Regions from separate parts of the Pseudovibrio sp. W74 genome, predicted to be linked through region 2. Evidence: predicted binding sites of a transcription regulator. Region 2 holds the regulator's gene; the other holds the start of a gene.

Evidence for each region. The regulator LexA, encoded in region 2, represses DNA repair genes until DNA is damaged. The targets are predictions, from matches to a motif close to TGTTCNNNNTGTGTTCNG.
Region 1: the regulator LexA is predicted to act here: its motif matches at 2,141-2,158, upstream of PsW74_RS21650 (UvrD-helicase domain-containing protein).

The regions. Positions count from the first base shown of each region.
Region 1 covers NZ_LMCJ01000050.1:50,798-55,517, reverse strand. The annotation lists gene PsW74_RS21650 (UvrD-helicase domain-containing protein) at 1-2,073, opposite strand, end outside; gene PsW74_RS21645 (DUF4142 domain-containing protein) at 2,445-2,942, shown strand; gene PsW74_RS21640 (hypothetical protein) at 3,349-3,771, shown strand; gene ligA (NAD-dependent DNA ligase LigA) at 3,830-4,720, opposite strand, start outside.
Region 2 covers NZ_LMCJ01000017.1:462,950-467,669, forward strand. The annotation lists gene moaC (cyclic pyranopterin monophosphate synthase MoaC) at 58-561, shown strand; gene glp (gephyrin-like molybdotransferase Glp) at 558-1,772, shown strand; gene lexA (transcriptional repressor LexA) at 2,022-2,744, shown strand; gene PsW74_RS13430 (ComEC/Rec2 family competence protein) at 2,640-4,720, opposite strand, start outside.

The sequences.
Region 1 (4,720 bases), on a different contig from region 2:
ACCATACCCACCGTAAGAGCTGGAGGCCTCGACAACCTCAACACTATCTGCAGGTAGCTCATCCAGAAAACGGGAAGGAATGCAGGACTGCCACGAGCCATGAATGCGGCGGTTAGAGGTAAACCACACTTTCACACGCTTGCGGCCACGGGTAAGACCCACATAGGCAAGGCGCCGTTCTTCTTCCAGACCAGCTTGTCCGGTTTCATCCAATGCCCGCTGGTTCGGGAACACACCCTCTTCCCAACCGGGAAGGAAAACACTATCAAATTCAAGGCCTTTTGCAGAATGGAGCGTCATAATCGAGACCGCATCTTCTTCCGCATCGCTGTCCTTATCCATCACCAGCGAGATGTGCTCAAGGAATCCAGCCATGCTCTCAAACTCTTCCATGGAGCGGATAAGTTCTTTCAGGTTGTCCAATCGCCCCGGCGCTTCAGCAGACCGATCCTGACGCCACATCTGGGTGTAACCACTCTCATCAAGAATGATCTCCGCCAGTTCCGTATGGCTCATGGTCTCAACCTGATTACGCCAGTTCTCCAACATGCCAAGAACATCCGCCAGCGCAGCACGAGCTTTCGGACGCAGCTCATTGGTCTGAACCAACTCTTCCGCAGCGATCATCAGCGGAATAGCGCGTTCCCGCGCATAAGCATGCACAATCTTCAGCGTCGCTTCACCAAGCCCGCGCTTCGGCGTATTCACGATACGCTCAAAAGCCAGATCGTCTGACGTCTGCATCACACAGCGGAAATAGGCGAGCGCATCGCGGATCTCCATACGCTCGTAAAAGCGCGGACCACCGATCACGCGGTAGTTCAATCCAAGCGTGACAAACCGGTCTTCAAACTCGCGCATCTGGAACGACGCACGCACCAAAATGGCCATTTCATTCAGAGAATGCCCATGGTTTTGAAGGGCTTCAATCTCGTCACCAATGGAGCGGGCTTCCTCTTGAGAATCCCAGGCCGAGGTAACCTGCACCTTCTCTTCTTCCTCAGATCCCATCTGATCAGTGAAAAGGGTTTTACCAAGACGGCCCTGATTGTGCGCAATCAGATGAGAAGCCGCAGATAGGATGTGACTGGTCGAGCGATAGTTCCGCTCAAGACGAACCACAACAGCACCCGGGAAATCCTGCTCAAATCTCAGGATGTTATCAACCTCAGCACCACGCCAGCCATAAATGGACTGGTCATCATCGCCAACACAGGCCACGTTCGGATTGCCCTGCGCCAGCAGACGCAACCACATGTACTGCGCGATGTTGGTATCCTGATACTCATCCACCAGCATGTAACGGAAGCGATGCTGGAAGCTCTTCAGAACGTCATCATGCTCTTTGAAGATCGTGATGCAATGCAGCAGCAAATCACCAAAATCACAGGCATTCAGGATCTTAAGTCGTTCCTGATAGGTCTCATAAAGCTTGCGCCCCAAGCCATTAGCAAAGGCCTGTGCGTCACCAGCTGAAATCTGAGAGGGTGTAAGCCCGCGGTTCTTCCAGCTGTCCAGCAGCCCGGCAAATGTCTTTGCAGTCCAACGTTTTTCGTCCAGTCCTTCCGCTTGAATGATCTGCTTGATCAAACGAACCTGATCGTCCGTATCCAGAATTGAGAAGGACGACTTCAATCCAACAAGCTCAGCATGGCGGCGCAAAATCTTCACGCAGATGGCGTGGAACGTGCCGAGCCAGGCCATGCCTTCAACGCCATCACCAATGTAAGCGCCAATGCGCGTTTTCATCTCGCGGGCAGCTTTGTTGGTGAAAGTCACAGAAAGGATCTGCCCCGGAGTGGCATGACCCGTTGCCAGAATATGTGCAATACGCGTTGTCAGAACACGTGTCTTACCAGTGCCAGCACCTGCAAGAACGAGCACTGGTCCGTTGATCGTCTCAACAGCAAGTCGTTGTTCTGCATTCAATCCTTCCATGTAGGCTGGGGCGTTGGTTTGCCGTGCAGCCATGGCCCTCGCTGCGATACCACCTGCCTTGGGCTGTGGTGCAGCCAGAGGATCAGCAGGGTGAGCAGGTATTCCGCGATGAAGTGGGCCAGAAGAGTTTGCCATTGAGCTCGTTAGATCCTTTGAACGCATACCCCTCTCAAATCAGAGGGAGAATCTCCAATACTTAACGAGGAACAATATAGCAACAACATTGAAGAAGCGAGGCATCAGCAAAGAGATACACATCGTTTTGTAGGGCAAGGCATCTTCACTCAGTAACTCTTGCCTCACGCCAGTTTTGCTCTGTGATGTTTTATCAAGCTTGTTCTGAGTTACTTGAAATCCGGGAGGCCCTTTAGTGTTTTAAAGAGGAAGTATGCGTATACCTGCCAACGAGAATAACTCAGCTTAGCAATGGGAATATCTTCACTTCCGAAAGACAAACAACACTGTAACAACCTGAAAGAAAAACTATGAATACTGGTAAGTTACACATGACACGTCGGAACGCCGTCATTGGCATCTCCGGTTCTTTACTGGCAGCACCTGCTCTGGTTTCCTCCGCCCAGGCCAACCACCACGGCTCCACCGATTACACCAACAAGACGCTGACAATCAGCCCCTTCTCACTTGCCATCAGTGAAATGGCGACAATGAAGGCCAGCAATCCATTGGTGCGCCAGTTTGCAGAGCTGGAAAGCGAAGAACAAACTGCGGTCTCAAAAGTGATTGAATCCACAGGCGCCATGCCTCCCCCGCGTCCCGCTGCTCTGGAAGACATCTACAAGAAGCTGGAGGCCGAAAACGGTGAGGACTTTGACCGTCTGTACATCTCAGCTGAAATCACTGGTCATGAGGACTTGCTGAAGATTCAATCACCGGAATCCGGTAAAAAGCCTGTGAACGTGGATGTGGCAACAGCAACCATTCTGGTCGCTTTCATCCATACCCATCTGGCGATGCTGGCAGAGATCCGCAAGCAAATCGGCTAAACAACTCATTCAAACATCTCAGAAAACACCAGTGGTGCGCTCCGGCCCCACTGGTGTTTTCCTGTCAAATTCAGCCAACCCAACGATCACATCTTCAAATTTGGCTCAATTATCGCTGTCTCCCGAGAGATCTTGCTAAGATTTCCTGCCCACTCTCTTAGCCAAGGATGTTGCTTCTGGAGAACATCTGACCGCAACTGGAATGGAGCTTGAGATATGCCGAAGGTCATTTGCAGATATAAGAACTACGATGATTTCTATAAAAACCGCACAAGCATCTGGGCTGAAATCAGACGTCGGATGAACATCCACGCGACGGACACTGCAAGGCTTCGACAAACTCATTTTCCAGGGCAAGGCAGCCATCCGACTGACCTACGACAATCATGTTGAAGACGCACCGGATATGAAGAAAGCCAGAACGAACATTGCCGCACTTGAAAAAGAGAAAGCAAGAACCTTCCGTTTTGTTCAGGCCTCAAAGTCACTGGAAGAGGATATCTCGACAAAACACAAAATGCTCAAAGTGCTCGAAAGCCAGCTGAAGCAGCAGGAAAAAGACCCCAAAACTGATCCCAACTATCGCGATACAGCGAAAGAGCTCAAAAAACTGCTCAAGCTCCAGCCTGCAGTCAAAAAGAAGATCCAGGAATACGACAGTGCTCTGAAAGCACTTGAAAAAGCTGAAGCAGACTACGACCCGTTGAAAAAGCAGATCGAGAAAACCATCCCCATGAGCGTGCAGACAGATGGTAAGAACATGATGCTCTATATCGGCGGACGCGCCGAAGCATCTGTCCGCCTAAGAGCAACACTGGCGCAGAAGTAGGCTCGCCGCAAGTCTACCAATGCAGCGAGAGGAGCCCCAAAGCTCCCTCGCTCTTTTGCTATTGATCGCCAACCAACTCGAACCAGTCATCTTCGGAGATAACCTGAACACCAAGGCTCTGTGCTTTAGTGAGCTTGGACCCGGCCTTCGGACCCGCGATCACCAGATCGGTTTTCTTGGAAACAGAACCAGACACTTTCGCACCCAGACTTTCCGCACGTACCTTCGCCTCATCCCGGCTCATGCGTTCCAAACTACCTGTAAACACGAGTGTTTTTCCAGCAACGGGGCTGTCAGAGCTATCAGCAACAACCACATCAAGCGGGGTGATCTGGTCAATCAGTGCAGCAAGCGCGTCGCGGTTATGTTCCTCTGCAAAGAACTCGACCAGAGCATTGGCAACCGTACCGCCAATTCCGTCAATGTCATTGAGTTCACGGTAAGCTTCTGAAGTTGCATCAGTTGCTGCAATCATGGCATCAGAAAATGCACTCCAGGAGGAGTACGCCCGAGCCAGAAGCTTGGCATTTCCCTCTCCAACATGGCGAATTCCAAGCCCGAAAATCAAACGATTTAGTTCAATTTGCCGTTTGCTATCAATAGCTTCAAACAGCTTACGCGCAGAAACAGCACCAAACCCCTCACGCGAACGCAGTTTGTTAAGCGAACTCTTGTCCCGTTCCGCTAACGTGAAGATGTCCGCTGGTGTGCGGATCCCACCTTTATCCATGTCATATTCGTAGAACGCTTCCACCTGCTTCTCGCCCAGTCCTTCAATATCGAAGGCATTACGGGAAACGAAATGCTTAAGCTTCTCAATCGCTTGCGCTGGACAAATCAATCCACCTGTACAACGCCGAATAGCATCAACCTTGCCAGAGTTTGGGTTGACTTCGCGAACAGCATGAGAACCACAGGCCGGACAGTTCACGGGATACTCGAACGGAGC
Region 2 (4,720 bases):
AAATCAACTGCTTGGCAAAAGCAGACACCTGAACAAACTGTGTCCAGAGGCAAGAAAATGTCAGAACTTTCTCCAAAACTCACTCACTTAGATGACAGCGGTGCGGCTCATATGGTCGACATTTCGGAGAAAGAGGTTACCTCACGCATTGCCCGAGCAGGCGGTCAGGTAAAAATGCAGCCTGAAACTCTGGACATGATCCTTTCAGGTAACGCCAAGAAAGGCGACGTGCTCGCAACGGCGCGCATTGCTGGCATCATGGCGGCCAAGAGAACTCACGAGCTGATCCCTCTCTGTCATCCTCTGGCGCTTTCCAAGGTTCAGGTGGACTTCACACCCAACCCTGAACTGCCAGGAATTGAGATCGAAGTCTTTGCAAAAGTGTCCGGCCAGACCGGTATCGAGATGGAAGCACTTACAGCTGCCTCCGTTGCCTGCCTGACAATTTACGATATGGCAAAAGCCGTTGATCGCTCTATGGAGATCGGTGAAATCCGGTTGCTGGAGAAGAAGGGCGGCAAGTCCGGTCACTATCTGGCTGAGGAGGATAACTCCCAATGAACTTGATCAGTATTGAAGAAGCGCTGGACCGCCTCCTGAAAGATGTGAATCCGACCGGTACCGAGCAGCTTCCACTACTTGAAGCCGGAGAACGCATTCTGGCAGAAGATGTTGCTGCAACACGAACGCAGCCTCCATTTTCCGCCTCAGCAATGGATGGATATGCCGTCAAAGCTGCTGATACGGTCGATCCAGAGACTGCTTTGAAGGTCATTGGAGAAGTCGCTGCCGGGCATAACTTCGATGGCACGTTGCAAGCCGGAGAAGCTCTGCGCATCTTTACAGGTGCACCTGTTCCAGCAGGCGTTGACGCGATTTTGATGCAGGAAAACGCCCGCCGTGACGGGGATAACCTGTTTTGCGAGGAAGCCGTTTCTGTTGGTAAGTTCATCCGCCCAGCAGGCCTCGACTTCAAAGAAGGCCAGACCCTCCTGAAGGCAGGAGCTCCACTCGGCTTCCGTGAATTGTCTCTTGCAGGCGCTATGAACCACGCAACCTTGCCAGCGCGCAAAAAGCCAGTCGTTGCGATCCTCGCAAATGGTGATGAACTCGTCGAGCCAGGTCAGATACCAGGTCCGAATCAAATCATAGCGTCCAATCAGGTCGGCATCGCAGAATTCGTCAGAAACTGTGGCGGAACGCCAATGATGCTGGGCATTGCACCAGACCAGCCTGAGGAAATCACGGCACGCGTGAAACAGGCTATTGAAGCAAAAGCCGATGTACTGGTGACACTCGGCGGTGCCTCTGTGGGCGACCACGATCTCATTCAGGACGTACTGGGCGCTGAAGGCATGGAGCTAGGCTTCTGGCGCATCGCCATGCGCCCGGGCAAGCCCCTCATGGCCGGAGCCCTTGGCCCCATGAAAGTCCTCGGCCTTCCTGGCAATCCAGTCTCCAGCCTTGTATGCGCACTCCTCTTCCTTGGCCCGCTTCTGGATAAGATGCTAGGCCGCACGGTCTCTGTGACAAATCAAGGCGTTACCAAAGCCACATTGGCGGCTGATTTGCCTGCAAATGATATGCGTCAGGACTATCTGCGCGCCAGTCTGAGTACAGACGAACACGGAGATCTGATTACAACACCGTTTGGCAAACAGGACTCTTCCATGCTTGCCTTGCTGACAAAAGCAGATGCCCTGATCATTCGCCCACCACACGCACCGGCTGCAAAGGCAGGTGAAAAAGTGGACCTGCTCAAGCTAGGCTAAATCCTGGCATCACAAGTGGGCAACCCCTGCCCACTCACCCATCAGAAACCAAATCCCCCAGTTCTAGCAGGGCTTAACCTCAACAAACCCATTGCAGAACACAATGAGAACAGGTAGAGTACGTTCGTGTTTTGTCCTTCCAATCGCAGAAGTTGAAGTCTTTCAGCTTCTTGGAATTACAAAACTGCGATTGGTCAGGAATGGCCGCTCACTTTCAATCAGCGCCTTAGGAGCGAACGGGGATAAAAGATGCTTACACAGAAGCAACACGAGCTTTTGATGTTCATCCATCAACGCTTGAAGGAAGCCGGTGTTCCGCCCTCCTTCGATGAGATGAAGGACGCGCTGGACCTCCGTTCCAAATCCGGCATTCACCGGCTGATCACAGCTCTGGAAGAGCGCGGCTTCATTCGCCGTTTGCCGAACAGAGCTCGTGCGCTGGAAATCCTCAAACTGCCAGACTCAATTTCTCCGGGCCTGAAGCCTGCCGCCAAGGAAAAAGGCTTTGCACCTGAGGTGATTGAGGGCTCCCTGAGCAAGAAAGTAGCAACGCCGCCACCTCCACGCGCCACATCACCAGACGAAGTGCCGACGCTGGAAATCCCGGTCATGGGCCGCATTGCTGCGGGTGTACCAATCGAAGCAATCCAGACACAAAGCCATACCATCGCAATGCCGGCTGATCTGATGGGGCGTGGTGAGCATTATGCGCTGGAAGTTAAAGGCGACTCCATGATCGATGCCGGTATCTTCGATGGGGATACCGTGTTGATCAAACGAGGTGACACGGCTGATAACGGCGAGATCGTTGTGGCGTTGATTGATGAAGAAGAAGCAACCTTGAAGCGCCTGCGCAAAAAAGGCGCCTCAGTCGCGCTGGAAGCGGCCAACCCCGCCTACGAAACTCGCATCTTCGGCCCGGGTCGCGTCCACGTTCAAGGCAAGATGATTGCGCTCTTCCGCCGCTATTAAATCATTGGTTGCCTGAGGCAATTTCGGATTCCAAGGCCTGCGCTGAGCATGATATGCCCAGCGCACTTTTTTTATTCTTTCCCCGCCCTTAGCGCCAGCTGAGAGCCAGATGTAAGCTGAACCTCGTTCTCCGAAAATCTTCTGGTCGATAACCAGCTCAGCCCGGCAAGCCGGAGGCGCCTGAACCTGTGTGATGACGATGGTGGCAAGATGGCAGTCAGCCTCCAAAACATCAACTGCTTTGGACTGCGCCAGCAGGATAGGTTCTGAACTTACCCTCTCTCCCTCCGCAGGCTGCTGAGGGAATATCTCAATCACACAGCCGCGCTCATCACAGGACCGATCTGAAGCCCTCACCTTGTGCTGCTTGAACGAACCCGCTGAACCCCCACCAGCGCGCAACAGGCTGTCAGCAGCAAACGACATACGCGAGGACGTCAGTCGAAACGCACCATCCTGCCCATAATAAGCAATGTGCTTGCCCGCATCCGCAATCATCAGATCAGGCGCCTTGCCACCGGCAAACATCAGGACACTCACCGTAAATGCCGGAAGTGAAAGCCATTTCAGGCGCAGCGGCATCACACACAGCACGACAATCGCTAGGATCACGAGCAGATACCCTGGAGCACTGGCAACCCCGAGACTGGTCAGCCCCTCACTGAGTGAGCTCACCCAGTAGGCAGCTTTCAGCACCAGCGCCAACCCAGCCTCCATCCCTTGCAGAAAGAACGCATCCGCACCAAACGGGATCGCCAGCAGGCTCAATAACCCAAGGGGCATAACCACAAAAGTCACCAATGGCATAGCAAGGATATTCCCCAGAACTCCATAAGGCGCAACCTGCTCAAAATGCATCGCCGCAACTGGCCCCGTGGCAGCACCTGCAATCAACGAGGTCAACGCACAAGCTAGAATCCACTTTAAGCTTACACGACTAACCTTATGAAACCATGAGACATTCCGTCTGCGCGAACTATCTCGATCACCGAGCAACCAATCCTTCCCAAGCATATAGGCTGAGAGCAAGGCGAGCACTGCAATGAAGGACATCTGAAACCCGGGAGCCAGAACTTCCTCCGGCCTCAGGCTTAAAAGAACAAGGCAAGCCAGCGCCAGACCACGCAGACTGAAGGCCCGCCGACCAAGCAGACCCGCGCATAAAATCATCGCCGCCATCAAAAAAGCCCGCTGCGTTGCCACAGAAGCTCCTGACAAACCAAGATAAACAATCGCCGCAATCAGTGCTGCCACGCTGGCATAAACGTGAATATGTCCTTTCAGCGCAAGCGACTGGCTGAGGGATAGGATCAGGCGGGCACCAAGGAAGACCAGAGAGGTCACAAGGCCCATATGCATACCGGAAATAGCAAGGACATGAGCAAGTCCGGCGTTGCGTAACGCATCCTTGTCAGCGGTGGCAAGGTAGTCTCGCTTGCCCACCAGAAGCGCAACAGCAAATGCACTTTCCGGGCTGTTATCCAACACCCGCCGGATCCGCTGTGCTATCCCACTACGCACACGCTCCACCCCTTGCAGAAAACTTGTGCCCTCTACGTGTGCCACAACAACCGGCTTGGAAAGCGCATAGCCAACCGCACCAATCCCACTGAAAAACGCAGTGCGGGCAAAGTCATACCCACCGGGGCGCACCGCACCTCCCGGCGGCAATAACCGAGCCTTCAGCTGCATCCTGTCCCCCATCACGGGTGCCTCTTTCATCCCCTTGATGCTGATCCGGATGCGATAAGAAAGAGGAGTTACGCCCTTCTGTGAAAGTGCTTTTACATCTGCAAAAATGACGGAGTAAGCCCCTTTGCCAGAATGCTTCAAACCAGCAATCACTCCCTCCACTTTGCGTGTAACCGGGCGCTCCAGCGGGTCACCGCGCGCATACTCCACGCGCAAATCCGCAAGGAAGAACCCGGCTGTAAAGAACAAAAGCGCGGTCAGTCCAACCGTCAATCTCCCAACTC